3 regions of the Azohydromonas sp. genome follow, and region 2 is predicted to be linked to each of the others. Evidence: predicted binding sites of a transcription regulator. Region 2 holds the regulator's gene; each other region holds the start of a gene.
What was found. The regulator NrdR, encoded in region 2, represses ribonucleotide reductase genes. The targets are predictions, from matches to a motif close to CACNANATNTNGTG.
Positions count from the first base shown of each region.

Region 1: the regulator NrdR is predicted to act here: its motif matches at 4,193-4,206, upstream of PKC53_RS16245 (ribonucleoside triphosphate reductase).
Region 3: the regulator NrdR is predicted to act here: its motif matches at 2,989-3,002, upstream of PKC53_RS14530 (ribonucleoside-diphosphate reductase subunit alpha).

Region 1 covers NZ_DAOKZA010000055.1:8,484-18,177, forward strand. The annotation lists gene PKC53_RS16210 (FAD-binding oxidoreductase) at 1-67, shown strand, start outside; gene PKC53_RS16215 (NnrS family protein) at 156-1,364, shown strand; gene PKC53_RS16220 (DUF2249 domain-containing protein) at 1,462-1,716, shown strand; gene PKC53_RS16225 (DUF2249 domain-containing protein) at 1,728-1,988, shown strand; gene PKC53_RS16230 (YbaN family protein) at 2,015-2,386, shown strand; gene PKC53_RS16235 (flavin reductase family protein) at 2,503-3,090, opposite strand; gene PKC53_RS16240 (ornithine cyclodeaminase family protein) at 3,096-4,028, opposite strand; gene PKC53_RS16245 (ribonucleoside triphosphate reductase) at 4,254-6,275, shown strand; gene nrdD (anaerobic ribonucleoside-triphosphate reductase) at 6,323-6,511, shown strand; gene PKC53_RS16255 (anaerobic ribonucleoside-triphosphate reductase activating protein) at 6,553-7,335, shown strand; gene PKC53_RS16260 (secondary thiamine-phosphate synthase enzyme YjbQ) at 7,366-7,785, opposite strand; gene PKC53_RS16265 (SirB2 family protein) at 7,878-8,285, shown strand; gene PKC53_RS16270 (NnrS family protein) at 8,434-9,694, shown strand, end outside.
Region 2 covers NZ_DAOKZA010000058.1:37-9,730, forward strand. The annotation lists partial or broken gene glyA (serine hydroxymethyltransferase) at 1-561, shown strand, start outside; gene nrdR (transcriptional regulator NrdR) at 654-1,097, shown strand; gene PKC53_RS16560 (GspH/FimT family pseudopilin) at 1,245-1,805, shown strand; gene PKC53_RS16565 (type IV pilin protein) at 1,931-2,413, shown strand; gene PKC53_RS16570 (GspH/FimT family pseudopilin) at 2,410-3,000, shown strand; gene PKC53_RS16575 (prepilin-type N-terminal cleavage/methylation domain-containing protein) at 2,994-3,668, shown strand; gene PKC53_RS16580 (PilX N-terminal domain-containing pilus assembly protein) at 3,687-5,042, shown strand; gene PKC53_RS16585 (pilus assembly protein PilV) at 5,042-6,265, shown strand; gene PKC53_RS16590 (NF038132 family protein) at 6,611-7,420, shown strand; gene ribD (bifunctional diaminohydroxyphosphoribosylaminopyrimidine deaminase/5-amino-6-(5-phosphoribosylamino)uracil reductase RibD) at 7,571-8,761, shown strand; gene PKC53_RS16600 (riboflavin synthase) at 8,866-9,477, shown strand; gene ribBA (bifunctional 3,4-dihydroxy-2-butanone-4-phosphate synthase/GTP cyclohydrolase II) at 9,662-9,694, shown strand, end outside.
Region 3 covers NZ_DAOKZA010000043.1:729-10,422, forward strand. The annotation lists gene PKC53_RS14530 (ribonucleoside-diphosphate reductase subunit alpha) at 1-2,811, opposite strand, end outside; gene ampD (1,6-anhydro-N-acetylmuramyl-L-alanine amidase AmpD) at 3,193-3,810, opposite strand; gene PKC53_RS14540 (sigma-54 dependent transcriptional regulator) at 3,782-5,251, opposite strand; gene PKC53_RS14545 (PAS domain-containing sensor histidine kinase) at 5,248-7,194, opposite strand; gene PKC53_RS14550 (PP0621 family protein) at 7,187-7,423, opposite strand; gene ccsA (cytochrome c biogenesis protein CcsA) at 7,428-8,258, opposite strand; gene ffh (signal recognition particle protein) at 8,326-9,694, shown strand, end outside.

The DNA of each region.
Region 1 (9,694 bases), on a different contig from region 2:
CTGCTACTCCGACGCGTTCGTGCCGTCGCACGGCGCCGCGCCGGCCAAGGCCCCTGCGTCGACCTGACCCCCGTGACGACCGTTTCGACGACCCTGCCGACGACGTGCCGATCCAGAAGATACACTATGCGTATAGCTTCTAGAGCCGCGCTGCGATGCAACGCCTGATCCCCCTGCGCGAACCGGCCCCGGTGCGCCCCGGCGCGCCGTCGTGGCGCGCCTTCCTCGAACTGGGCTTCCGCCCGCTGTACCTCGCGGGCACCGGCTGGGCGCTGGTGTCGATCGCGATCTGGGTGTTCGCGCCGCACTGGCTCGCCGGGCCGCTGGCCGGCGTGGCCTGGCACGCGCACGAGATGCTGTGGGGATTCGTCGCGACGATCGCGGTCGGCTTCCTGCTGACCGCCGGCGCCAACTGGACCGGCCAGGTGCCGCTGGCCGGCGCGGGGCTCGGGGCGGCGCTGGCGCTGTGGGCGGTGGCGCGGGCGGGTTTCCTGGTCGGCACCCCCGCCGCGTTCCACGTCGCCGCGGCGGCCGAACTGCTGTTCTTCGCCGTCGCCGCCGCGGCGATGGCGCGCGTCGTCTGGCGCACGCGCAACCGGCGCAACTACGTCGTGCCGCCGATGATGCTGGGCCTGGGGGTCGCCGACGCGCTGTTCCTCGCGTCGCTCGACGACTGGACGGCGACGCTGCGCGCGTTCAACGCCGGGCTGCTGGTGATGGCGCTGATCGCGCTGCTGGTCGCGCGCCGCGTGATCCCGTTCTTCGCGATGCGCGCGGTCGCCGGGCTGCAGATCCCGATGCACGACGACACCGCGCGCGCGCAGCTCGTCGCAGGCGCGGTCGCGGTGGTCGCGCTGCTCGCCGGCTGGCCGTGGCTGCTCGCCGCCGGCGCGGGCACCGCCGGCGCGCTGGCGCTGTGGCAGGTGCTCGCGTGGCGTCCGGCCGCGGTGCGCGCGCGGCCGATCCTGTGGATCCTGTATGCCGGGTACGCGGGGCTGGGCATCGGGCTGCTCGCCGCGGCGGCGCAGGCCGCCGGCGTACCGATGCGCTCGGCCTGGCCGGTGCACCTGGTCGCGATGGCCGGCTTCTCGGTGCTGATCATCGGCATGGTCACGCGCACCGCGCTGGGCCACCTCGGGCGCGCGCTCGAGCTCGACCGCAGCATGGTCGCCAGCTACTGGCTGGTGATCGCGGCCGTGGCGCTGCGGCTCGCGGCGCTGTGGCCTTCGGCGGCGTCGCCGCTGCTGCTGCAGGCGTCGGCGCTGGCCTGGGTCGCGGCGTTCGCCGCGTACCTGTGGCGCTTCACGCCCTGGATGATCCGCCCGCGCCCCGACCGGCCGCCGCCTGCGCCGCGCAAAACTTGAACCAGCGCAAGGACGCCGCGCCCGCGCGACCTAGCATAGATACATTCACGATCGATCTTCAAGACCGTCCACCCCCCCCCACCAGGAGCCCACCCGCATGAGCACCACCGTCGACGTGCGCACCATCGTCCCGCGCGAACGCCATCCGCTGATCTTCTCGACCTTCGACGGCCTGAAGGCCGGCGACGCCTTCGAGCTGGTCAACGACCACGACCCGAAGCCGCTGTACTACCAGTTCGCCGCCGAGCGCCACGGCCAGTTCAGCTGGGACTACCTCGAGCAGGGCCCCGACACCTGGCGCGTGCGCATCGGCAAGACCGGGCGCGACTGCTGCGGCAGCTGCGGCGGCTGAGGACGGCGGCGATGAGCACCGTGCACCTGCACCTGTCGCCCGACGCGATCTACCCGTTCGACGCGCGCGGCATCGCCAAGCGTTTCCGTCACGCCGCGATCTTCGGCGCGCTCGACGCGCTGCACCCCGGCGAGACGATGCGCTTCGTCAACGACCACGACCCGCTGCCGCTGCTCGACCAGCTCGCCCGTCGCTACGGCGAAACCGTGGCGGTGACCTACCGCCAGCGCGAGCCGGGCGGCGTGGTGATCGACTTCGTCAAGGCGGCGTGATGCCCCACGCCGGGCAGAATGCGGCGATGCTGCCGTGCCCGGTGACCCAGCTGCTGTGGCGCGCGCTCGCGCTGCTGTGCGTAGCGCTGGGCATGCTCGGCGTCGTGCTGCCCGGGCTGCCCACGGTGCCGTTCCTGCTGGTGGCCGCCTGGGCCGGCGGCCGCGGCTGGCCGTGGATCGAGTACTGGCTGCTCAACCACCCGAAGCACGGCCCGGCGATCCGCCGCTGGCGCGACCACGGCGCGGTGCCGCGCCGCGCCAAGTGGGGCGCGTCGCTGATGATGGTGGCCAGCGCCGTCGTGCTCGCGCTGTCGCCGCTGCCGCTGTGGCTGCAGCTCGGCGTGCCGGCCTTCATGGCCTGCGTCGCGCTGTGGCTGTGGCGGCGCCCGGAGGTCTGAGGAGACCACCCCCGAAGCGCCCGCGGCGGCCGCTCGACGCCGGCAACGCAGTCGCCACCGACGCACGCCCGGACGATCGACGCGGCCGTCCTTCGATGCGGGGCACGACCCGCGGGTCAGCCGGTGCGGTCGACCTGCGGCAGCACCCGTGCGCGCACCGTCCGCGTCGGCCACGCGAACACGCCGCCGCCGAGGTGGTGCAGCGTGTGCAGGTCGGCGTTGTCGTCGCGCAACGACCAGCGCCCGTCGGCGAACACGCGCGCGTCGGCCTGCGCCCAGACGACCTCGCCGAAGAAGGTGTCGTAGGCCCGTTCGCTGTGCGGCTCGGCGATGCGCCGGCACTCGAGCCAGGCCACGCAGCCCTCGACCAGCGGCAGCCCGAGCACCGGGCCGTCGAAGCTGTCGATGCCCCAGCGCGCGAACTTGTCGCCGTCGCGCCCCGATGCGCTGCCCACCGTGAAGGTCAGGTCGGCCAGCGCGCGCGCCGGGACGCTCAGCGAGAACGCCCCCGCGGCGAGCACCAGCTCGCGCGTGTACGTGCTCTTGTCGACGACCACCGCGATGCGCGGCGGCGTGAACTCGACGGGCATCGACCACGCCGCCGCCATCAGGTTGCGCCGCCCGCCGTGCGCGCTGCCGACGAGCACCGTCGGCCCGTGGTTGACGAGGCGGCTCGCGTGCGCGAGGTCGACGTCGCGTCGCATCCCGGTCATCCGCGCCGCGTCGACCACACCAGCGTCGCCGCCGCCAGGTCCTCGAGCGCGGTGCCCACCGACTTGAACACCGTGCGTTCGGTGGCGTCGCACCGCCCGGGCACCTCGCCGCGCGCCAGCGCGGCCAGCGTGCCGCGCACCGCGTCGCGCGCGAACACCCCGCGCGACATCGGCCCCAGCAGCTCGCCGCTCTTGGCCAGCGCCTCGTCGGTGTCGACGTAGATCGCCGCGCCGGCGAACGCGTCGTCGTCGGCCTCGCGCATCGCCGGCGTGAAGCTGCCGATCAGGTCGAGGTGGCTGCCGGCGCGCAGCCAGCGCCCCTGCACCACCGGGGCGGTGGCCAGCGTCGCGCAGCTGACCACGTCGGCCGCGGCCGCCGCGGCGTCGAGCGCGTCGACCGCCGCCGCGTCGAAGCCGTCGTCGCGCAGCAGTGCCGCCAGCCGCTGCGCCGCCTCGGCGCGGCGCGCCCACACGCTGACGCGCTCGATCGGCCGCACCACGCGGTACGCCGCCGGCAGCAGCCGCGCGACCGCGCCGGCGCCGACCACCAGCAGGTGCCTGGCGTTGCCGCGCGCCAGCCACGACGCGGCCAGCGCCGACGCCGCCGCGGTGCGGCGCGACGTGATCACCGCGCCGTCCATCAGCGCCAGCGGCGCGCCGCTGAGCGCGTCGAACAGCAGGTACGCGGCGTGCAGCCCGGGCAGCCCGCGCGCCGCGTTGCCCGGCGCGATGTTCACCGTCTTGACGCCGTAGTGCCGCGCGGTCCACGCCGGCATGATCAGCGAGGTCATCGTCTCGGCGCCGGCCGCCACCTCGTGCACGTGGCGCGGCGGCACCGTGCAGCCGGCGGCGAACTGCGCGCGCAGCGCCGGCACCAGCCGCTCGAAGGGCAGCGCGGCGCGGGTGGCCTCGGCGTCGAAGGTCTGCATGGGGGACGAGGTCGCGGTGCGGCGCGGCCAGCATACCCGCGCCCGCGGCGGGGGCGGGCGTGGCGCCGCCGCCACCGTCTCGGTGAAACCCCGCAGCCCGCGCCGCGCGCCGCTCTGCGCCAGGTCAAAGAATCGCGCCGACGGTGCCGACCCCGCATTGCCGACACTAGATGTAGTGGGTAGGCTGCGCCCCGCACACTAGATCTGGGGACACGAGGGAGGGCCATGCACACCGCCGCGCACACCGCCATCACGCACGCGATCAAGCGCGACGGCCGCGTCGTCGCCTTCGACGCCGCGAAGATCGCCCGCGCGATCGAACGCGCCGGCGCCGCCACCGGCGAGTTCGGCGCCGACGAGGCGCAGCGCCTCGCGCTGCACGGCGTGCTGCCGCGGCTGGCGGCGCTCGGCGCGGTCACGCCGGCGATCGAGCAGATCCAGGACCAGGTCGAGGCGACGCTGTTCGACGCCGGCTGGCGGCGCACGCTGCGCGCCTACACCGTCTACCGCGACCAGCACCGCAAGCTGCGCGACGCGAAGAAGACGCTGGTCGACGTGCAGTCGGCGATGGACGAGTACCTGCAGCAGCGCGACTGGCGCATCAACGCCAACGCCAACCAGGGCTGGAGCCTGGGCGGGCTGATCCTCAACGTCAGCGGCAAGGTGGTGGCCAACTACTGGCTCGACCACGTCTACCCGCCCGAGGTCGGCCGCGCCCACCGCGACGCCGACATTCACGTGCACGACCTCGACATGCTCAGCGGCTACTGCGCCGGCTGGAGCCTGCGCACGCTGCTGCACGAGGGGCTCAACGGCGTGCCGGGCAAGGTCGAGGCCGGGCCGCCGAAGCACCTGAGCAGCGCGGTGGGCCAGATCGTCAACTTCCTCGGCACGCTGCAGAACGAGTGGGCCGGCGCGCAGGCCTTCAGCAGCTTCGACACCTACCTCGCGCCGTACGTGCGCAAGGACGGCCTCGACTACGCGCAGGTGCGCCAGTGCCTGCAGGAGCTGATCTACAACCTCAACGTGCCGTCGCGCTGGGGCACGCAGACGCCGTTCACCAACCTCACGTTCGACTGGACCTGCCCCGAGGACCTGCGCGAGCAGGTGCCGGTGATCGGCGGCGTCGAGATGGCGTTCACCTACGGCGAGCTGCAGCGCGAGATGGACCTCGTCAACCGCGCCTACATCGACGTGATGATGGCCGGCGACGCCAAGGGCCGCGTGTTCACGTTCCCGATCCCGACCTACAACATCACCAAGGACTTCGACTGGGACAGCGCGAACGCGCAGGCGCTGTTCGAGATGACCGCGCGCTACGGGCTGCCGTACTTCCAGAACTTCCTCAACTCCGACCTCGAGCCGCACATGGTGCGCAGCATGTGCTGCCGCCTGCAGCTCGACCTGCGCGAGCTGCTCAAGCGCGGCAACGGGCTGTTCGGCTCGGCCGAGCAGACCGGCTCGCTCGGCGTGGTCACCGTCAACTGCGCGCGGCTCGGCCACCTGTTCGCCGGCGACGAGGCCGCGCTGCTCGCGCGGCTCGACCAGCTGCTCGAGATCGGCCGCGACAGCCTCGAGATCAAGCGCAAGGTCATCCAGCGGCTGATCGACCAGGGGCTGTTCCCGTACACCAAGCGCTACCTGGGCACGCTGCGCAACCACTTCTCGACGCTGGGCGTCAACGGCATCAACGAGGCGATCCGCAACTTCACGCACGACCGCGAGGACATCACCACGCCGTGGGGCCACGCGTTCGCGCTGCGCCTGCTCGACCACGTGCGCGCGCGCATGGTGCAGTTCCAGGAGGACACCGGCCACCTGTACAACCTCGAGGCCACGCCGGCCGAGGGCACCACCTACCGCTTCGCCAAGGAAGACCGCAAGCGTTTCCCCGGCATCCTGCAGGCCGGCACGCCCGAGCAGCCGTACTACACCAACAGCTCGCAGCTGCCGGTGGGCTTCACCGACGACCCGTTCGAGGCGCTCGAGCGCCAGCAGGAGCTGCAGCGCAAGTACACCGGCGGCACCGTGCTGCACCTGTACATGAGCGAGCCGCTGTCCAGCGCAGACGCCTGCCGCGAGCTGGTCAGGCGCGCGCTGTCGCGCTTCCGCCTGCCGTACGTCACCGTCACGCCGACGTTCTCGATCTGCCCGACGCACGGCTACCTGCGCGGGCGCCACGACTTCTGCCCGAAGTGCGACGACGAGCGGCTCGCGGCCAAACGCGCGCGGCTGGCCGTCGCCTGACCCCACCCGTCCCGTCCTTCCCCTCCACCCGCACAGGAGCACCGCGCATGAGCGACACCACGTTCGCCCCCGAGACCGCCACCGAAGTCACGCTCGCCGACGACGAGCGCCAGCGCTGCGAGGTGTGGACCCGCGTGATGGGCTACCACCGCCCGGTGTCGTCGTTCAACACTGGCAAGAAGGGCGAGTTCGCCGAGCGCGTGTACTTCGAGGAGCAGTGCGCGTTCGCGCACTGAAGCGCCCGCGGCGCGCTGCGCCGCGCCGCCAGCGCAGCACGATGGACCTCGCGACCACCATCGCGGCCGAAGTCGAGACCATCGACGCGACCGCCGACGCGACCGCCGACACGCGCGCCGGCGCGCTGCGCATCGGCGGCGTCACGCCGTTCACGACCATCGACTACCCCGGTGCGCTCGCCGCGGTGGTGTTCGTGCAGGGCTGCCCGTGGCGCTGCGTGTACTGCCACAACCCGCACCTGCAGCCGCGCGACGGCGCCGGCCATGCCGGCGGCTGGCCGGCGTTCGCACGCTGGCTGGAACGCCGCGCCGGGCTGGTCGACGCGGTGGTGTTCAGCGGCGGCGAGCCGACGCTCGACCCCGCGCTGCCGTCGGCGATGGCGGCGGTGCGCGCGCTGGGCTTTCGCGTCGGGCTGCACACCGCGGGCCTGTACCCGCGCCGGCTCGCCGCGGTGCTGCCGTCGGTCGACTGGGTCGGCTTCGACGTCAAGGCGCCGCTGGCCGACGCCGCCGCGCACGACCGCGTGACCGGCGTCGCCGGCAGCACGCGCGCGCCGCGAGCCGCGCTGGCGGCGCTGCTCGCTGCCGGCGTCGACTTCGAGTGCCGCACCACCGCGCACCCGGCGCTGCTCGACGACGCGGCGCTCGTCGCGCTCGGCGCGTCGCTGGCCGCGGCCGGCGTGCGCCGCTACGCGCTGCAGGTCTGCCGGCCCGCCGGCGCCACCGCGCCGCTGCCGGCGGTGAGCGCACACTACCCCGCGCGCACCACGCTCGACGCGCTGGGCGCGATGTTCGACCGCTTCGAACTGCGTCGCGACGCCTGAGGGCGGGCCGGCCGTCCCGCGCCCGCCGCCCTAGTCGCCGATCAGGTGCAGCACCACCTGGCGCGCGTGCGCGCGGCGGCGGTGCTCGTACAGGTAGATGCCCTGCCAGGTGCCCAGCACGAGCCGCCCGTCCACCAGCGGCACCGCCAGCTGCGTGGCGGTCAGTGCGCTGCGCACGTGCGCCGGCATGTCGTCGTCGCCCTCGCTGCGGTGCTCGAACAGCGCGTCGCCGTCGGGCACCAGCCGCGCGAAGAAGCGCTCCAGGTCGCGCTGCACGGCGGGGTCGGCGTTCTCCTGGATCAGCAGGCTGGCCGAGGTGTGGCGCACGAACAGCGTCAGCAGCCCGGTGGCGATGCCGCTGGCGCGCACCCAGTCGGCCACCGGGCGCGTGATGTCGACCATGCCCCGGCCGCGGTTGTTCACCTCGAGCGTGGTGTGCGACTGGCGCATGAACGATCGGCCCCTGCGGGCGGCTTGTAGTCGACGACGTGGTGCGGGGTCAACGGTGCGCGGGCCGGCCGCGGGCACAATGCGCGCCGCGCATGAACCTGATCGAGCACTACGCCGCGCTGCGCCACCTGCACCTGACGATGGTCGGCGCCAGCGTCGCCTGGTTCGCGCTGCGCGCCTTCGCGTCGCTGGCCGGCGCGCGCTGGCCGCTGGCGCTGTGGGCGCGCGCGACGAGCTGGGTCGTCGACACCGCGCTGCTCGCCGGCGGCGCGTCGCTGTGGATCGCGCTGCAGCTGCACCCGCTGGCCGACGCCTGGCTGGGCACCAAGCTCGCGCTGCTGGTGGTCTACGTGGGGCTGGGCACGATGGCGCTGCGCCGCTCGCGCGGCGTCGGCGCGCGGCTGGGCTGGACCGCGGCGGCGCTGGGCTGCTACGGCTACATGGCGATGGTCGCGATCACGCGCCAGCCGCTGTGGCCGCTGTGTTCGCTGCTCGGCTAGACGCGCCGCCGCCGGGCGCCGGCGCGCATGACATCGGTCAAATCCATGCCCCGGGCGTGCGCCTAAGGTGGCGCCCGCCCAGGCGGCCGGCCGCCGGCGCCGCGGCCGTGGCGCGCGCCGCAGCCGCCGGCCCGCCCCCTGCCGCACGATGAGCCCCGCCCCGGTCCCCCCCGCCGCCCCGCGGCCCGCCGCGCTGCGCCGCGCCGCCGCGGCCGCGCCGCCGCCGCCGTGGCGGCTGCGCTGGCTGTTCGCCGCGCCGCACCGGCTGGCGTTCGCCGCCGGCGCGCTGGTGCTGGGCGCGAGCGCGCTGTGGTGGGCGCTGGTGCTGCTGGCGCGTGCGCGCGGCGTGGCGCTGCCGTGGCAGCTGGCGCCGGCGCCGGCGCACGCGCTGCTGATGGTGTTCGGCTTCATGCCGCAGTTCTTCGCCGGCTTCCTGTTCACCGCCGGCCCGCGCTGGCTGGCGCTGCCGCCGCCCGACGCGCGCACGCTGCTGGCGCCGGTGCTGGCGCAGCTCAGCGGCTGGGCGGTGTTCGTGCTGGGCGTGCACGCGCCCACCGCGGCGCTGGGCACGCTGCTGTGCGCCGCCGGGCTGGCGGCGGTGGCGCTGGGCTGGAGCCTGGTCGTGCTGCGCTTTGGGCGGCTGCTGCGCGCCAGCCGCGTCGACGACCGGCTGCACCTGCGCTGCGCGGCCGGCGCGCTGGCGTTCGGCGCGCTGCTGCTGTGGGCCGCCGCCGCCGCGGTGGCGCTACAGCACGCGCCGTGGCTGCGCCCGCTGGCGCTGGCCGGCGTGTGGGGCTTCGCCGGCGTGGTGTTCGTGGCGGTGGCGCAACGCATGATCCCGCTCTTCGGCGCCGCGGCGCTGCCGGCGCTCGACGCTTGGCGGCCGAACGCGCTGCTGGCGGTGTTCGTCGGCGCGATGCTCGTCGAGGCCGCGGCGCACGCCGCGCAGGCGCTGTGGTGGCCGTGGCCGGCGGCGGCGCACGCGCTGCTGGCCGCGCTCGAGGCGGCGCTGGCGCTGCTGCTGCTGGCGCTGGCGTGGCGCTGGGCGCGGGTGGCCCCGCTGCGCCAGCGCCTGCTGGCGATGCTGTTCGTGGGCTTCGCCTGGCTCGGCGTGGCCTTCGCGCTGGCGGCGGCGTCGAACGCGCTGGCCGCCGCCGGCGGCGGTGCGCTGGGGCTGGCGCCGCTGCACGCCTTCACGATGGGCTTCCTCGGCTCGACGCTGCTGGCCATGGTCACGCGCGTGACCAGCGGCCAGGGCGGGCGCGCGCTGGCCGCCGACCGCATCGCCTGGGCGCTGTTCCTGGCGCTGCAGGGCGCGGTGCTGCTGCGCCTGGGCGCCGAACTGCTGCCGGCGCTGGCCGGCGTGCTGACCCCCGCCGCCGCGGTGCTGTGGGCCGCGGTGACCGGCG
Region 2 (9,694 bases):
AGCCTGCGCGGCCCGCGCGGCGGCATCATCGTGATGAACGACGAGACCATCGCGAAGAGGATCAACAGCGCGATCTTCCCCGGCATCCAGGGCGGGCCGCTGATGCACGTGATCGCCGGCAAGGCGGTGGCGTTCAAGGAGGCGCTGGACCCCGAGTTCAAGGCCTACCAGCAGCAGGTGGCGGCCAACGCGAAGGTGCTGGCGCAGACCCTCATCGAGCGCGGCCTGCGCATCGTCAGCGGCGGCACCGAGAGCCACGTGATGCTCGTCGACCTGCGGCCCAAGGGCCTGACGGGCAAGGAGGCCGAGGCCATCCTCGGTGCCGCGCACATGACCTGCAACAAGAACGGCATCCCGAACGACCCGCAGAAGCCGATGGTCACCAGCGGCATCCGCCTGGGCACGCCGGCGATGACCACGCGCGGCTTCCGCGAAGAGCAGGCGCGCCGCACGGCGCACCTGATCGCCGACGTGCTCGACCGGCCTCGCGACGAGGCGAACATCGCCGCGGTGCGCGCCAAGGTGGCAGCGCTGACGCGCGAGTTCCCGGTGTATCGATGACCCCCGGGCTTGCGGCTGCGCCGCAGCACCGCCCCCCGAGGGGGCTGCCGGCCGCCTCGGGGCGGCCCGGCGTCGGCCGTCGCTGAGCCCCCATGCGCTGCCCCTTCTGCGGCCACGACGAGACCCAGGTCGTCGAGACCCGGGACTCCGACGAAGGTGGGGTGATCCGCCGCCGGCGGCGTTGCCTGCACTGCGACAAGCGATTCACCACCTACGAACGCCCCGAGATCGCGCTGCCCGCGGTGGTGAAGAAGGACGGCTCGCGCGTCGAGTTCGACCCCGAGAAGCTGCGCGCGTCGATGCTGCTGGCGCTGCGCAAGCGTCCGGTGAGCACCGAGCAGGTCGACGCCGCGCTCGAGCGCATCCAGGACAAGCTGCTCGCCAGCGGCGCGCGCGAGGTGGCCTCGAGCCGCCTGGGCGAACTGGTGATGCGCGAGCTCAAGCGCATCGACAAGGTCGCCTACGTGCGCTTCGCCAGCGTCTACCGCAGCTTCGAGGACGTCGACGAGTTCAGGCAGCTGATCCGCGACATCTGAACCCCGTCACGACGGGCGTCCCCCGCCCGGGGGGCCCCGAAGCGGTGTCCCCCGTCTTCCCCCCGCCGACACCCTCCGTCGCGGGGCGCGGCACGCAAGGCCGCTGCCTACATTGAGGTCGTCCGCCACCGCCCACCGGAGACCGCGATGACCCGCCAGCCACGTCCGCGCCGCGTCCGCCTCGCCTGCCTTCAACGCGGCGTGAGCCTCGTCGAGTCCGCCGTCGTGCTCGCGGTGATCGCCGTGCTGCTCGGCGCCGCGATGCCGTCGTTCGAGCAGATGCGCCAGCGCCGCCACCTCGAGGGCGTCGCGCTGCAGTTCGAGACCGACGTGCAGCACGCGCGCAGCCTGGCCGTGGCGCGCAACGAGACGGTGCGCATCGGCTTCTTCGCCGGCGACGCGGCGAGCTGTTATGTCGCCCATACCGGAAACGTCGGTACCTGCGCCTGCGACCCCCACGGTGCCGTCACCTGCAGTGGCGCCGGGCAGGTCTTGCGTGCGGCACACGTCACCGGCCACGGTGGATTGACGCTGAAGGCCAACGTCAAGGCGATGACCATCGACCCGACCTATGGCACCGTCACGCCCACGGCCACGATCCGGGTGCGGATCGCCGACGGCACCGAGCTGCGGCAGATCGTCAACGTGATGGGACGCACCCGCTCGTGCACCCCGGCGCCAGGGCTGCCGGGTTACCCCCTGTGCTGAGACTCGAGCGCGACCAGGGCGCCGACGACCAGCGGTCGATCTGCACCGACGGACGGCGCTCGGATCGAGCCCTCGGTCCCCTTCATAATGAGTGAACTATGTCACGCGTTGGGACGCAAACGCCGGTGCCCTTGGCCACCGGCGGCTTCACGCTCATCGAGGCGATGATCGCCGTCGCGGTGGTCGCGCTGCTGGCCGCGGTCGCGCTGCCCGCGTTTCAGGACGCCATCCGCAAGAGCCGCCGCTCCGACGCGTACCAGGCGCTGTCGGCCGTGCAGCAGGCGCAGGAACGCTGGCGCGGCAACCACGCTGCCTACGCCGCATCGTTGACCAACGCGGCCGACGACGAGACGCCCGGGCTGGGCATGACGGCCGCGAGCCCGAAGGGCCATTACACGCTGTCCGTCGGCAACGCCGGCGCCACCGGCTACGCCGTCACCGCCGTGCCGGCCGAGGGTTCGTCGCAGGCCAAGGACGGCAACTGCCAGCGCCTGCGCATTCGCGCTGCCGGCGGCAACCTGTCCTATGGTTCGGCCGGCGCCGGTGCCGCCGACGCGGCCGACGCCGACTTCGACTGGTCGGCCTCGAACCGTTGCTGGGCCCGATGACCATGCACCGCCGCGGCTTCACGCTGGTCGAGTTGATGATCGCGATCGCGGTCATCGCCATCCTGCTGATGCTCGCGGCGCCGTCGTTCGTCGACTACATGCGGGTGCAGCGGCTCAAGGGCGTGAACGCGCAACTGGTCACCGACCTGCAGTACGCACGCACCGAGGCCGCCAGCCGCAACGGCGACGTCTACATCCACTTCAAGACGCTGGCCGACGACGCGAGCATGTCGTGCTACACGATCTACATGATCACGAACGCCGACTGGGAACTGACCTGTGACTGCACCCAGGCTCCGGGCGCGAGTTGCACCGATGCCCACACGGTCGAGATCCGCACGGTGCAGGTGCCGGTCGGCACCGGCGTGCGGTTGACGCTGCCCGAGAATCAGCCAGCGTCGTTCGGCTTCATCGCCGAGACGGGTGCGCTGCGCGTCGACCACCGCCTGGTCGCCGTGCGACTCGAAGAGGTGCAAGTGTTCGCGTCGATCGACGACGCGCGTTCGCTGAGGACCACCGTCGGCCGCTCGGGGCGTCCGACGGTGTGTTCGCCCGGTGGCGGCGTCAAGGGAGTCGCCTCGTGCTGACCCGGAACCTCGGCCGACCGTCGCGCCGTGCCGTGCAGCGCGGCATCTCGCTCGTCGAACTGATGGTGGGCATCGCCGTCGGCCTGCTGGTGGTGGCCTCGGCGGCGATGCTCACGTCGACGCAGCTCACCGACAACCGGCGCCTGCTGCTCGAGACGCAGGTGCACCAGGACCTGCGTGCCGCCGCCGACATCGTCACGCGCGAACTGCGCCGCGCGAGCCACTGGCAGTGGGCCGACCGCGGTATCTGGACGCCCGACGCCGTGCCGCAGCCCAACCCCTACGCCAGCGTCAGCCCGACGACAGCCGGCGCGACGCAGGTCGGCTACCGCTACCGTCGCAACTCCGGCGAGGACGGCCCGTTCGGCTTCAAGCTCGAAGGCGCCGCGCTGAAGACGCGCATGGGCGAGGCGGGCTGGCAGGAACTGACCGACCCGAAGACGCTGCGCGTCACCGCATTCGCCGTCACCCCGAACCACCAGACGCTGGTGCTGGCCTGCGCGACGCCGTGCGGCGGCGTCGCCGAACCCGCCTGCCCGACGCTGACGGTGCGCGAATTCATCGTCGACATCACCGGCCAGGCGGTTTCGGACCCCGCCGTGCAGCGCAGCCTGCGCACCGTCGTGCGCGTGCGCAACGACGACGCGCAGGGCCAGTGCCCCGCCTGAGGTGCTGCCGTGCCCGCCATGACACCGGCCCGCCGCCCTGCCACCCTCCGCGCCCCCCTGCGCGCCGGCCAGCGCGGCGCGGCGGCGCTCGTCGTCGTGCTGCTGCTGCTGCTGGTCGTCGCGCTGGTGGCCGGCTACACCGGCCGCAACCTGATCTTCGAGCAGCGCACCTCGGCCAACCAGTACCGTTCGACGCAGGCGCTCGAAGCCGCCGAGGCCGGCATCGAGTGGGCGCTGACGATGCTCAACGCCGGGCGCGTCGACGCCCAGTGCCAGCCTCACGTCGACGCATCGACCACCGACACCGCGTTCCGCCAGCGCTACCTGCAGATCGCCGCCGACACGGGGCTGGTCACCGCGCTGAAGTACGACAAGGACGCCGACGGCACCGCCGAGGAACCGCTGCGCCCGGCCTGCGTGTTCGACGGCAGCGACTGGCGCTGCAGTTGCCCCGCTGCCGCCGCCCCCGCGCTCGCCGAACCCGCCGGCGCCGGGCCGTTCCCCGCCTTCCGCGTGCGCTTCCACGACGCGCCGGACAACCCGGCCGAGCCACCGTATCCCGCGGGCGTCGTCCGCGTCGAGGCCACCGGCTGCACGCGCCTCGACACCACCCCCGGGCAGGTGTGCGCCGATGCCACCTCGCCGGGCGATGCGCAGGCGCGCGTGACGGTGCTCGCCGCGTTGAAGGGCGCGCTCGCCGCGCCGCCGGCGGCGGCGCTCAGCGTGCGCGGCGAACTCGACGTCGGCGCCAGCCTGCTGCGCGCGATCAACAGCGTGCACGGCACGACCGGCATCACCGTGTTGACCGGCGATGCCGCCCTCCAGGGCACGCCGCTGCTGCTGGCTTCCGCGCCGGGTACGCCGACCGAAGCGTCGGTGGTCGAGAACGACCCGCGCCTGTCCGACCCGTCGCTCACGCCCGATCGCATGTTCACCGGCGTGTTCGGCGCCGGGCGCGACACGTACCGACAGCAGCCGGCCGCCGTCGAACTCACCTGCAGCCCCACTTGCAGCGGCGCCGCCGTGCGCGACCTCGTGCGGCTCGACCCGGGCCGCGTCGTCTGGATCGGCGGCAACCTCGACCTGGACACGCCCGAACCCATCGGCACCGCCGCCGAGCCGGCGCTGCTGGTCGTCAACGGCGATCTGACGGCGAGCCAGGCCGGCGCGGTGGTGAACGGTGTCGTCTACCTGACCGGCGCGCAGTGGGGCGGGGTGGCGGCCACGGTGCGCGGCGCCGTCGTCGCCGAGTCGGCGCTGACGCTGGCGGGCACCGGCCCGCACACCGTCGAGTACGACGCCGCGACGCTGTCGCGCCTGCACAAGACCCACGGCTCGTTCGTGCGCGTGCCGGGCAGCTGGAGGGACTTCTGATGGCCGCCGCGCACCGCGCACGCCCGGCACGCGGCGTTTCGCTGATCGAGGCGCTGGTCGCGCTGGCGGTGATGACCTTCGGCATGATCGCCTACGTCGGCCTGCAGAGCACGCTGCGCCAGACCGGCGACGTCGCGCGGCAGCGCAGCGAGGCGGTGCGCATCGCGCAGCAGGCCGTCGAACAGTGGCGCGCCTACGTGGCCACCGGCGAGGTCGCCGACGAGGTCGACTACACCGACATCGACAGCCTGCCGCCCGAGTCGGCCGACAGCACCGACGCCAACACCACCTTCACGCTGACGCGCACCGTCGTCGACGCCGCCGCCGACGCCGCGTCGGCCCCCGCGGCGCCGCGCATGAAGACGCTGGTGGTCGACGTGCAGTGGCTCGCGCGCGACGGCACCGAGCCGCAGTCGGTGCGGCTGAGCACGACGATCACCGCGGTGCCGCCCGAACTGGCCGGCACGCTGCGGCTGGCGCGCACCGGCGCACCGCTCGGCGGCCCCGCGGGCCGGCACCCGGCGATCCCGATCGAGGCGGTCGACGAAGGCTCCACCAGCCGGTTCACGCCGCCGCAGCCCGACGGCGGCACGGTGTCGTGGGTGTTCGACGACGCCACCGGCGTGATCACGCAGATCTGCAGCACGACCATCGACTGCACGGCCGTCACGGCGTTCCTGCTGCGCGGCCACGTGCGCTTCGCCACCGGGTCGGCCCAGCCCGCCGGCGCCGACGCCGAATTGCCGCCGAGCGCGGCGCTGCCGGTGCAGGTGGTCGTCGAACGCACGCACCCGTCGGTGCTGAGCGTTGCCTGCCACGAGCAACAGGACGCGTCCGGCGTGCGCTACTTCTGCGCCGTGCCGGTCGACCCGGCCGACACCCCGCCGCGTTGGTCGGGGCGCTCGCGGGTGCTCGGGCTGCAGCTGGCGGCCAGCATCGCCGACGCCACCGACACGGCGTACCGCGTGTGCCGCTACACCCCGTACCGCGACCACCGCGCGGTCGGCAGCGGCACGCCGGCGATGCGCAACCAGGAGCACCCGCTCGACTACGGCGCGCCGGCGCCCGACGCGTCGAAACGCGGTGTCGACGCGCCGCTGCTGAACCAGAACTTCCTCGTCATCCGCGCCGGTGCGGCCGGCACGCCGTTCGACTGCCCCGACGACGACGCCGCGACGGCGTACGTCGACGGCACCACCTGGCATCACCAGCCTTCGCTGTAGCGCGCATCGACGACCGATCCGGGGCCGCGGTTCATCAGCTCCGCAGCACATCAGTGCCATGAGGGTGCGGTGCGCCGAAGCCCACGGTACGGCGGCGTCGCCTGTCAAGTTTTCTTACAACTTTGCGCGCCCGCCCGCGGTGGCCATGAAGGCAGCTCAGGGACCGGCGATAAGTAATTGAATCTAAAGATATTCCTACGACCCTTGTGGTCTGGCACGGAATCTGCATCCAATCCATCGAACCGTTCTGGCGGCGCGGTGCGACGGCCTTCGCGACAGCCGTGTCGGGCGCAGCGACGGTTTGGGCATTCATGGTCGCGAGTTCACTCCTGAAGGGAAACCAAGATGAGCAACAAACCGAGATTGAAGCTGCTGGCGGCAGCCAGTCTGGCCGCCGCCGCCATGCTGGCCGGCGGGTCGGCCGCGGCGGCACCCCTGCCGGCCGGCTACACCTGCGTCGGCGGCAGCCATTGCGGCACACTGGGCGCGGATGGCGACGTGACGGCATCGCCGCAAGGCGGCGACTACGGCTACGTGTCCACAAGTGGCGCCACCGGCAACAACGGCGACCTCAACATCGGCTCTGAAACCAACAGTTCGGTGGCTCGATCGCCGACCTTCGGTGCCGCGAGCGGCGACGCACTCAACTTCTATTTCAACTACGTCACGTCCGATGGCTCCGGGTACATCGAGTACTCCTGGGTGAAGCTCATCAACACCGGCACCACGGCGGAAACCATCCTGTTCACAGCGCGCACCACCCCGACCGGCGATACCGTGCCCGGGTTCGGGCTGCCCGGACTGGCCGCGGGAGTCACGCTGGCACCGGCAACCACCGAGATCATCGATGGCAAGACCATCTGGAGCCCGCTCGGTGGCTATAGCGGCGCGTGCTTCGCCGGCATCGGCCAAGGCTGCGGTCAGACCGGCTGGATCGAGATGGACTACGCCATTCCTGACGCCGGCAACTACTACCTCGAGTTCGGCGTCGTCAACTGGGCCGACCAGATCTACGACAGCGGACTCGCCTTCGACGGCATCACCATCGCCGGCGATCCGATCGACCCGAACCCCGCGCCCGAGCCCGCCACCCTCGCCCTGACGGGCTTGGCGCTGGCCGGTCTGGCGGCCTCGCGCCGGCGTCGGCGCGGCTGACCCGCGGGGCGCGCCGCGATCCGCAGCCGGGCGACGGCCCGAGCGGATCGTCGGCGCCGAACGGCTAGCCTTCTCCACGGGCGCCTGCGGGCGCCCGTTGCGCTGTCTGGCCCCGCCTGCAGCGCCCGGCGCCGCCGCTAGACTGCGCCAATGCACGACGCCGTCGATCGCGCCCACCTGCAGCGCGCGCTGGCGCTGGCCGAACGCAGCATCGCCCTGTCCGACCCCAACCCCCGCGTCGGCTGCGTGATCGTCGGCGCCGGCTGGACGGCCGAGGGGTTCACGCAGCGCGCCGGCGGCGCGCACGCCGAGGTGGCCGCGCTGCAGGCCGCACGCGCGGCCGGGCACGACCCGCGCGGCAGCACGGTGTACGTCACGCTCGAGCCCTGCGCGCACTTCGGCCGCACGCCGCCTTGCTGCGACGCGCTGGCCGACGCCGGCGTCGGCCGCGTGGTGGTGGCGGTCGGTGACCCGAACCCGCTGGTGGCCGGCCAGGGCCTCGCGCGGCTGCGCACCGCGGGCGTCGCGGTGCAGATGGCGGGCGAGGCCGACGCCGACGTCGCTTCCGCGGCGCGCGAGCTGAACATCGGCTTCTTCTCGCGCATGCGGCGCCGCCGGCCGTGGGTGCGCATGAAGGTGGCCGCGTCGCTCGACGGGCGCACGGCGCTCGCCAACGGCGTCAGCCAGTGGATCACCGGGGAGGCGGCACGTGCCGACGGCCACGCGTGGCGACGGCGCGCCGGCGCGGTGCTCACCGGCATCGGCACCGTGCTCGAAGACGACCCGCGGCTGGACGTGCGCCACGTGCCCACGGTGCTGCAGCCGCTGCGCGTGGTGGTCGACGCGCGGCTGCGCACGCCGCCCACCGCCCGGCTGCTGCAGCCGCCGGGCGACGTACTGATCTACCACGCCGCCGACGGCGCCCACGGCGCCCACGGCGCCGACACCGTCGATGCCGCCGATACCGTCGTTGCCGCCGGGCGCGCCGCCGCGCTGCGCGAGCGCGGCGCCGAACTGGTGGCGCTGCCCGACGCGCACGGCAAGGTGGACCTGGCGGCGATGCTGCTCGACCTGGGCCGGCGCGGCGTCAACGAACTGCACGTCGAGGCCGGGCACAAGCTCAACGCGTCGCTGCTGCGCACCGGCTGGGTCGACGAGCTGCTGGTGTACCTGGCACCCAAGCTGATCGGCATCGGCCGCGAGATGGCCGCCTTCGGCCCGCTGGAGCAACTGGCCGACGCGCTGCCGCTGCGCTGGCACGCCGTCGAGCGCGTCGGCGACGACCTGCGCATCGTCGCACGGCTGCCGTGCGCGGCCGAGGTCGACCGCGCAGGCGCCTGACGCACGCCGCCCGCCCCGCCGGCCGGCCCGCCCAACGGCCCGTCCGCCGCCCCACCCGCCGCCCTGCCCGGCGGCCCGCCCGCCGCCCTGCGACAATCGCCGCCATGTTCACCGGCATCATCACCGCCGTCGGCCGCATCGCCGCGTCGACCCCGCTGGGCAGCGGCCGCGAGCACGGCCGCCGCCTCACCGTCGAGACCCCCGCCGGCTGGCTGGCCGAGGCGGTGCCCGGCGACAGCATCGCGCTCAACGGCGCGTGCATGACGGTGACCTCGCTCGACGCCGCCGCGTCGCAGTTCACGGTGGACGTGTCGGCCGAGAGCCTGGCGCGCACCGCCGGGCTCGACGGCACCGGCACGGTGAACCTGGAACAGGCGCTGCGCGCCCACGACCGGCTCGGCGGCCACCTGGTCAGCGGCCACGTCGACGGCATCGGCCAGGTCACCCACTTCGCGCCGGTGGGCGAGTCGTGGGAACTGCGCGTGCTGGCGCCGAAGGACCTGGCGCGTTTCCTGGCCTACAAGGGTTCGGTGGCGGTCAACGGCGTCAGCCTCACGGTCAACCGCGTCGACGACCGCGCCGAAGGCTGCGAGTTCAGCATCAACCTGATCCCGCACACGGTGCAGCACACCACGCTGGGCACGCTGGCCGCCGGCTCGCGCGTGAACCTGGAAGTGGACCTGATCGCGCGCTACGTCGAGCGCATGCTGAAGTGATTCCCCCGAAGCGCCTTCGGCGCCTCCCCCAGGGGGGCGCCGCCGGCGAAGCGGCGAGGCCGGATCCGCGGCGGCCACTTGAAGGCGTACCGCTCACGGCTCTGCGAATGAGGTAGTGTGCCCGCGCCGGGGGTACCTCCGGCGGGCCCCGGGGCCACCGTGACCGCCACCTACAATCCCGCCCATGATCTCCCCCGTCCCCGAACTGGTGGCCGAG
Region 3 (9,694 bases), on a different contig from region 2:
CGGCACGGCGTTGAGCTGGCGCGTGTTCACGGTGCTCATCTCGACGTGCGTCGCGCTCGTCGTGCGCAGGTAGTACGTCGTCTTCAGGCCGCGCAGCCACGCGAGCTTGTAGGTCTCGTCGAGCTTCTTGCCCGACGCGCCGGCCATGTAGATGTTCAGGCTCTGCGCCTGGTCGATCCACTTCTGCCGGCGCGCCGCCGCCTCGACGAGCCAGGCCGGCTCGATCTCGAAAGCGGTCGCGTACAGCTGCTTCAGCTCACCGGGCACGCGGTCGATGGCGCGCAGCGACCCCTTGTAGTGCTTCAGATCCATCAGCATCACGTCGTCCCACAGGCCCAGCCGCTTGAGGTCGCGCACCAGGTACTCGTTGACCACCGTGAACTCGCCCGACAGGTTCGACTTGACCGACAGGTTGCCGAAACTCGGCTCGATCGACGCGTCGACGCCGATGATGTTGCTGATCGTCGCCGTCGGCGCGATCGCCACGCAGTTGCTGTTGCGCATGCCGTGCTGCGCGATGCGTGCGCGCAGCGCGTCCCAGTCGAGCGTCGCCGAGGTGTCGACTTCGACGTAAGACGGGGCGGGGGCCCCGTCTCTCAACGGGGCCGTGCCGCGCTCCTGCGCCAGAAGCTTCAGCGTGTCCAGCGGCAGGATGCCGCGGTCCCACAGGCTGCCGCGGTAGCTCGAGTAGCGCCCGCGCTCCTCGGCCAGCTCGGTGCTGGCCCAGTACGCGTGGTAGCACACCGCCTCCATTGAGCGGTCGGCGAACTCGACCGCCTCGGCGCTGGCGTACGGCACGCGCAGCTGGTACAGGCTGTCCTGGAAGCCCATGATGCCCAAGCCCACCGGGCGGTGGCGCAGGTTGCTGTCGCGTGCCTTCTTGACCGCGTAGTAGTTGATGTCGATGACGTTGTCGAGCATGCGCATCGCCGTGGCCACCGTCTTCTTCAGCTTGGCGTGGTCGATGGCCTTCGAGCCGTCCGGCGCCGCCTTCAGGTGCTGCGCCAGGTTCACCGACCCCAGGTTGCACACCGCGATCTCGCTGTCGCTGGTGTTCAGCGTGATCTCGGTGCACAGGTTCGAGCTGTGCACGACGCCGACGTGCTGCTGCGGAGAGCGGACATTGCAGGCGTCCTTGAACGTGATCCACGGGTGCCCGGTCTCGAACAGCATCGACAGCATCTTGCGCCACAGGTCCTTGGCCGGCATGCGCTTGTAGAGCCTGATCTCGCCGCGGTCGACCTTGGCCTCGTACGCGGTGTAGGCGGCCTCGAAGTCGGCGCCGAACCTGTCGTGCAGGTCGGGACAGGTGCTGGGGCTGAACAGCGTCCAGTCGCCCCCCTCGATCACCCGCTTCATGAACAGGTCGGGGATCCAGTTGGCGGTGTTCATGTCGTGCGTGCGCCGCCGGTCGTCGCCGGTGTTCTTGCGCAGCTCGAGGAACTCCTCGATGTCGAGGTGCCAGCTCTCCAGGTACGCGCACACCGCCCCCTTGCGCTTGCCGCCCTGGTTGACCGCCACCGCGGTGTCGTTGACCACCTTCAGGAACGGCACCACGCCCTGGCTCTTGCCGTTGGTGCCCTTGATGTAGCTGCCCAAAGCGCGCACGCGCGTCCAGTCGTTGCCCAGGCCGCCGGCGAACTTGGACAGCAGCGCGTTCTCCTTCAGCGCCTCGTAGATGCCGTCGAGGTCGTCGGCCACCGTGGTCAGGTAGCAGCTCGACAGCTGGCTGCGCCGCGTGCCGCTGTTGAACAGCGTCGGCGTGCTGCTCATGAAGTCGAAGGTCGACAGCACGTCGTAGAACTCGATCGCGCGCGCCTCGCGGTCGATCTCGTTGAGCGCCAGGCCCATGGCCACACGCATGAAGAACGCCTGCGGCAGCTCGATGCGCTGCTCGTCGACGTGCAGGAAGTAGCGGTCGTACAGCGTCTGCAGGCCGAGGTAGTCGAACTGCAGGTCGCGCTCGGGCTTCAGCGCGGCCCCCAGCCGGGCGAGGTCGAACTGCAGCAGCTTGTCGTCGAGCAGCTCGGCGGCCACGCCCTTCTTCACGCATTGCGGGAAGACCTCGGGGTAGCGCTCGGCCATCTGCGCCTGCGTCGTCTCCTCGCCGAGAATCTCCTGGCGGATCGTGTGCAGCAGCAGCCGTGCGGTGGCGCGCGTGTAGCCCGGCTCGCGCTCGATCAGCGTGCGCGCGGCGAGGATCGCCGCCTTGTGCACCTCGGCCAGCGGCACGCCGTCGTAGAGGTTGCGGCGCGTCTCGGCGAGGATCGGCTCGGCCCTGACCTCGTCGCCCAGCCCCTCGCAGGCCGAGGCGATCAGCGCCTGCAGCTTCGCCTCGTCGAGCGGCAAGCGCTGGCCGCGCACGTCGGTGACGTGCAACGCCGGCGCCGCGGGCGCGGCGGTCTGCGCCTGCTTCGCGCGCTCCTGCGCGCGGCGCTCGCGGTACAGCACGTAGGCACGTGCCACCTCGTGGTGGCCGCCTCGCATCAGGCCGAGCTCGACCTGGTCCTGCACGTCCTCGATGTGGAACGTGCCGCCGCCGGGGCGCGAGCGCAGCAGCCCGCGCACCACCGTCTCGGTCAGCTCGTCGACGGTCTCGCGCACGCTCGCCGACGCCGCGCCCTGCGTGCCGTGCACCGCCAGGAAGGCCTTCATCAGCGCCACCGCGATCTTGTTCGGCTCGAAGGCGACCACCGCGCCGTTGCGGCGGATGATCTGGTAGCCGTGATAAGCGCTGACCGGCGCGACGGACGACGGCTGCGCGGCGGCGACGAAGGTGGTGCTGACGGGGCTGGCGGCGATGTTGTGCATGGAGCTCCTCTCTCGGGTCGTCGGTGTGCCTCGCCCCCCCGGGCCTCGGCGCGAGGCGCCACAGCGCGCGGCCGCTCGGCGGTCCGCGCACCGGCGGTTGTGGACAAGGATGTGGAAACGCGCTGGAGTGATCGTGGACAACGAACACTACATCTAGGGGTTGCCGGGATCTTACAGCACTAGATATGGTGTGCCGCGATGCGGGAATGCCCGGGTGGCGCGAGGCCGCCGAATCCCTCCCGACTCGCGCCGGCCATCGCTGCGGCGCCGGCACCGGCGATGGCCGATCGCACGACCCTCGAGTGACCGCCGGGCCTGCGGTGCTGCCGGCGCGTCCCGCCCGAGCCGGAGGCGCCGAGCGCGTGCGAGGTGGCGCTTCCTTCAGCCCAGCGCCGGCAGCGCCAGCGCGGCAGCGGCGGTGGGCGTCGCGAGCCGGCGCTGCAGCAACGCCCAGTCGAAGCCGGGGCCGGGGTCGGCCTTGCGACCCGGTGCGACGTGCTCGTGCCCGACCACCTCGCGCACCGGGTAACGCCGGCACAGTGCGCGCAACAGCGTGGCCAGCGAGCGGTACTGCGCGCGCTCGAAGCGCTCGGCCTCGAGCCCTTCGAGCTCGACGCCGATCGACCAGTCGTTGCAGCCGTCGCGCCCGCGCCACTGCGACGCGCCAGCGTGCCAGGCGCGCTCGTCGCACGAGACGAACTGCACGCGCTCGCCGTCGCGGCGGATCAGGAAGTGCGCCGACACCCTCAGCCCGCGCAGCCGCTCGTAGTAGGGATGCGCGTCGGCGTCGAGCCGGTTCGTGAAGAGTCGCTCGATGTCGTCGCCGCCGTACACGCCGGGCGGCAGACTGATCGAGTGGATCACCACCAGGTCGATCGACGTGCCCGGGGGCCGCGGGCCGAAGTTCGGCGACGCGCAGCGCCGCGCGCCGCGCCACCACCCCTGCGACCAACCGCGTGCGCGGCGGGACTCAGCCGGGATCGCGCCGTTCACCGCCATGGTCCCCGGGGTCGACGCCGAGGCGCGCCATGCGGTAGCGCATCTGGCGCAACGTCAGCCCGAGGCTGGCGCCGGCGGCGGTGCGGTTGTAGCGGTGGCGCTCGAGAGCGCGCTCGAGGATCTCGCGCTCGACCGCGTCGAGGTGCGCGACGAGGTCGCGCGGTAGCGGCGCGGTGCCGTCGGGCGGTGGCGCGGCCGCGACCTCGACGGCGTCCTGCATCCCGGGCTCGGCGTCGGCCAGCGCGACCTCGGGCAGGCCGAGGTCCGCGGCGTCGATGACGTCGCCGCCCGACAGCGCGACCGCGCGGTGCAGCAGGTTCTCGAGTTCACGCACGTTGCCGGGGAAGGGATAGCGCGCCAGCAGCGATAGCGCCGCCGCGCTCAGCGTCGGCGGCGGGCTGACGCCGGCGTCGGCGGCGAGCCGCGCGAGCACGGCCTCGCACAGCTCCGGCAGGTCGGCGATGCGCTCGCGCAGCGGCGGCACGCAGATCTGGATCACGTTGAGCCGGTAGTACAGGTCCTGGCGGAAGCGCCCGGCCTGCACCTCGGCCGCGAGGTCCTTGTGCGTGGCGCTGACGATGCGCACGTTCACCGGCGTCTCGCCGGTGGCGCCGACCGGGCGCACCGAGCGCTCCTGGATCGCGCGCAGCAGCTTGCTCTGCATCGCCAGCGGCAGGTCGCCGATCTCGTCGAGGAACAGCGTGCCGCCGTGCGCGGCCTGGAAGAAGCCCTCGCGGTCCTCGGTGGCACCGGTGAACGCGCCCTTGCGGTAGCCGAAGAACTCGGCCTCGAGCAGTGCCTCCGGGATCGCGCTGCAGTTGACGGCGACGAAGGCCTGCGCGCCGCGCGGGCTGACGTCGTGGATCGCGCGCGCCACCAGTTCCTTGCCGGTCCCCGACTCGCCCTGCACCAGCACCGGCGCCATGCTGCGCGCGACCTTCTCGACCAGCGAGCGCACCTGCTGCATCACCGGCGTGCGACCGACCAGCTTGCGCAGCGCGCTCGCCGGCGCAGACGGCGGCGCAGACGGTGGCGGTCGCGCCGCGGCGGTCACCGCCGCGGGCGCAAGACCGAGCGCCGAGGCGACGACGGCGCGGAACTGGCGCAGGTCGACCGGCTTGGTCAGGTAGTCGTAGGCGCCGGCCTTCAGCGCCTCGACCGCGTTCTCTGCCGAGCCGTAGGCGGTGATCACCACCGCCTTCTCGGCGCGTGCGTTCGACTCGAGCCAGTGCAGCACGTCGAGCCCGCTGCCGTCGGGCAGGCGCATGTCGGTGATCACGGCGCTGTAGCGCTGCCCGCGCAGCCGCTCGAGCGCCTCGGCGACGTTGTCGGCGGTCTCGACGGCGTAGCCCTCGCGCACCAGCGTCAGTTCGTACAGCGTGCGCAGGTCGGGCTCGTCGTCGACGACGAGCAGACCGTGGCCGGCCGCGGTCGCATTCATGCCGACGGCGCGTGGGTGGCGCGCATCGTCATCACGAACTCGTTGCGGTGGCGCTGGCCCGGCGGGCGCTGGCGATAGTCGATGCTCGCTCCATATCGTTCGCACAACTCGCGGCAAATATACAGGCCGAGTCCGCTGCCGCGGCTGCGCGTCGAGAAGAACGGCTCGAACAGATGCGGCTCGACGTCGGCGGGGATCGGCGCACCGTCGCTGGCCACGCTCAGCCGCACCACCTGCGGCACCGGCTGCGCGAGCGTCACGACGATCGCGCCGGCGGTGTCGCTGGCGTGGCGCCGTGCGTTGTCGAGCAGGTTGACGAGCACGCGGCGCAGGTGCTCGGGGTCGAACCACACGTGCAGCGGCCCCGGTGCGAGCGTCAGCCTCAGGCGACTGGCGTCGCCCAGCGGCAGCCCTGCGGTGGTCGCCCAGTCGCGCACCACCGCGTCGACCTCGGCCGCCGCGTCGACCGCCTGCGGCGCGGCCGACGCCCCGGTTGCGACCTCGAGCACGTCGTCGACGATGCGCTTCAGGCGCTCGACGTTGTCGGCCACCATGCGCGCGAGCTGCTGCTGTGCCGGCGCCAGCGCGTCCTCGCGCAACAGCGCGTTGGCCTGCGCGATCGCTGCCAGCGGGTTGCGGATCTCGTGCGCGATGCCCGCTGACACGCGCCCCATCGCGGCGAGCTTCTCCTGCCGCGTGCGCGCGAGCACGTTGCGCACGTCCTCGATGAACAGCACGCACAGGTCCTCGTGCGCCGGCGCCGCCGCCGCGTCGACCTCGTCCTCGCCCGCCACCGGGCGGCGCCGCGTGAAGCGCACGCGCAACCGCAGCGAACGACCGTGCCCGCCGCCGAAGTCCAGCCGCAGGTCCCGCCCGGCGTCGGGCCAGTGCCCGTCGCGGAAGGCGCGCTCGACCGCCTGCACCAGCGCCGCCCAGGCCGGCACGTCGTGCAACGCGAACGGCGCCGCAGGCGCCAGCCCTTCGCCCACCAGCAGCCGGCGCGCCGACGGGTTGGCGCTGCGCACGCGTGCGCGCCGGTCGAGCACGAGCACGCCCTCGCCCATCTCGTCGATCACCAGCCGGTTCAGCTGCGCCTGCTGGCGCGCGATCTCGAGGCTGCCTCGCGCGGTCAGTTCCTCGCGCGCCAGGCGCCCCGCCACCTCGCCGGCAATCAGCGTGACGATGAACAGGCCCGTGCCGGCCAGCCCCGCGGGCGTGATTGCACTGGCCGGGTCGGCGCCGGCGAGCACGAGTCGCCAGCCGTTGGCCAGCAGCAGCAGCGTCACCGCCGCCGCGGTGCCCAGTGCCGCCATGCGGCGGGTCAGCACGCCGGCCATCAGCACCGGCAGCACCAGCAGCGCGAAGTAGTTCAGGTTGGACGACGGCTCGAACAGGTACAGCGCCGAGAACACCAGCAGGTCGACACCGATCGTCGCCAGCCACGGCACCCGGCCCAGCCGCGCGGTCCCGGACGCATCGGCGCCGTCGTGCCGCGGCGGCCACCACCAGGTCGCCACCGCGGCCAGTGCGTAGGCGCCGCTCAGCGCCAGCGGCAGCGCCGCAGTGCGCAGCCCCAGCAGGTGGCCGGCCACCAGCGCCGCCGCCAGCGCGACCCCCAACGCCGCGCGCGCGGCGAGGAAGGTGCGGTAGATGCGCTGGAACGCGGTCGCCCCCTGCGTCGCGACGCGCCGCGCCTGTCGCGACAGGAAGCGGCTATCGGCGGCCTGCGCGTCCGCCCAGCCGGCGGCGAAACGCGACTCTGCGTCGTCGGCCGCCGGCGACGCGGTGTCGACGCCGAGCGCCGCGAACCACGAGGCGTCGAAGTCCTGCAGCGGCGCGCGGCGCTCGGCGCCGCGGCGATCGCCCCGGCGACGGTCGCCGCCGCGACGGCGGTCGCCGGGGCGGCGCTGCGGTGTCGGCGCGGCGACGTCGGGTTCAGGCATCGTCGCGCGGCCCGGCGTCGCGGTGCGCGGCACAGCAGTAGGTGCGCCCGCCGAGCAGCAGCGCCTCGCTGCGCGGCAGGTGCACGCCGCAGTGCGCGCACCGCGCCATGCCCTCGGGCGCGCCCCTGGCCGCACGACGCCCGCGCGGCGGCGTGTCGCGGCGCCGCCGACCGAACATCAGCCACAGCACCAGTGCGACGACGATCAGCACCACCAGGTACTTGGCCATCGCGTCATCCCCCGCGCTGCAGCAGCACTTCGATCACGAAGCGCGAACCGACGTAGGCCAGCACCAGCAGCAGCGCGCCGGCGTACAGCCAGCGCGTCGCGCGCCGGCCGCGCCAGCCCTGCAGGTGACGCCCGGTAATCAGCCCGGCCAGCGTCGCCCAGCCGAGCAGCGAAAACACCGTCTTGTGATCCCATCGCCACAGCCCCGGCGTGCCCAGCGACGCGACCATGCCCACCAGCAGCGCCGCGCTGAGCACGGCGAAGCCGGCGTCGACGAAGCGGAAAGTCAGCCGCTCGAGACGCAGCAGCGGCAACCCCAGCGGCCCGTGGCCCGGCACGGTCTTCATGCGCAGCCGGCGCTCGGCGGCGTCGAGCATCAGCGCATGCGCCACCGCCGCGCCGAACAGCCCGTAGGAGACGATGCCCAGCAGCCAATGCAGCGGCAGCCAGGCCGAGCCCGCGGAGGGCCGCATCTCGCCGGGAAACAGCGCGGCCATCGCCACCACCACCAGCGCCGACACGGCGAGCAGGCGGCGCACCCCCGGCAGCGGCAGCAGACGGCTCTCGACCTGGTGCACGCCGACGACCATCCACACCGTGGCCGACAGCGCCGGCGCGAAGCCGAAGCGCGCACCGACACCCGGCGCGCCGACGCCGGCGATGTCCACCACCAACGCCAGCGCGTGCAGCAGCCAGCCCACCGCCAGGCCCACGTTCGGCAGCCGCGGCGCCGCGCCCTGGGGCAGCAGCGCGAGCAGGTACGCGACCATCGCCGCGACCGCCGGCGCCCACGTCCAGACGTCGTCGGAGCCGGTGGACCCGAACGATAGAATCATCAGGTCAGTGTACTTTCGCGGCCCCGCGGCACCGTTCACGCCGCGCTCCCGGCCGCCGCCCCGCCCGATGGCCTCCGCCCTCACCGACCGCCTGTCGCGCCTGGTCAAGACGATGCGCGGCCAGGCGCGCATCACCGAAAGCAACGTGCAGGACATGCTGCGCGAGGTGCGCATGGCGCTGCTCGAGGCCGACGTCGCGCTGCCGGTGGTGCGCGACTTCATCGCGCGCGTCAGGGACAAGGCGCTCGGCCAGGAGGTGGTCGGCTCGCTGAACCCCGGCCAGGCGCTGGTGGGCATCGTGCACAAGGAACTCGCGCGCACGATGGGGGAGGTCGACGCGCAGGGCGCGCTGCGCCCCGGCGCCGACCTCAACCTCGCGGCGCAGCCGCCGGCGGTGATCCTGATGGCCGGCCTGCAGGGCGCCGGCAAGACCACGACCACCGCCAAGCTCGCCAAGCACCTGATCACCAAGCGCAAGAAGAAGGTGCTCACGGTGTCGGCCGACGTCTACCGCCCCGCGGCGATCGAGCAGCTGAAGACCGTCACGCAGCAGGCCGGTGCCGAGTGGTTCCCGTCGGCGCCCGAGCAGCGGCCGCGCGACATCGCACTGGCGGCGCTGGACCACGCACGCAGGCATTACCACGACGTGCTGCTCGTCGACACCGCCGGCCGGCTGGCGATCGACGAGGCGCTGATGGCCGAGATCCGCGAGCTCCATGCGGCGCTCAACCCGGTGGAGACACTGTTCGTCGTCGACGCGATGCAGGGCCAGGACGCCGTCAACACCGCCAAGGCGTTCAAGGAAGCGCTGCCGCTGACCGGCGTGATCCTGACCAAGCTCGACGGCGACTCGCGCGGCGGCGCCGCGCTGTCGGTGCGCCAGGTTACCGGCGCGCCGATCAAGTTCGCCGGCGTGAGCGAGAAGCTCGACGGCCTCGAGGTGTTCGACGCGGAGCGCCACGCCGGGCGCGTGCTGGGCATGGGCGACATCGTCGCGCTGGTCGAACAGGTGCAGCAGGGCGTCGACCTGAAGGCCGCCGAGAAGCTGGCCGCGAAGGTCAAGTCGGGCGACGGCTTCGACCTCGACGACTTCCTGCTGCAGCTGCAGCAGATGAAGAACATGGGCGGCCTGTCGGGCATGATCGACAAGCTGCCGACGCAGCTCACCGCCAAGGCCGGCGCCGTCGACATGGACCGCGCCGAGCGCGAGGTGCGACGCATGGAGGGCATCATCCACTCGATGACCCCGCTCGAGCGACGCAAGCCCGAGCTGATCAAGGCCAGCCGCAAGCGCCGCATCGCCACCGGCGCCGGCGTGCACGTGCAGGAAGTCAACCGCCTGCTCAACCAGTTCGGGCAGATGCAGGGGATGATGAAGAAGATGAAGGGCGGCGGGCTCGCGAAGATGCTCAAGCGCATGGGCGGCATGAAGGGCC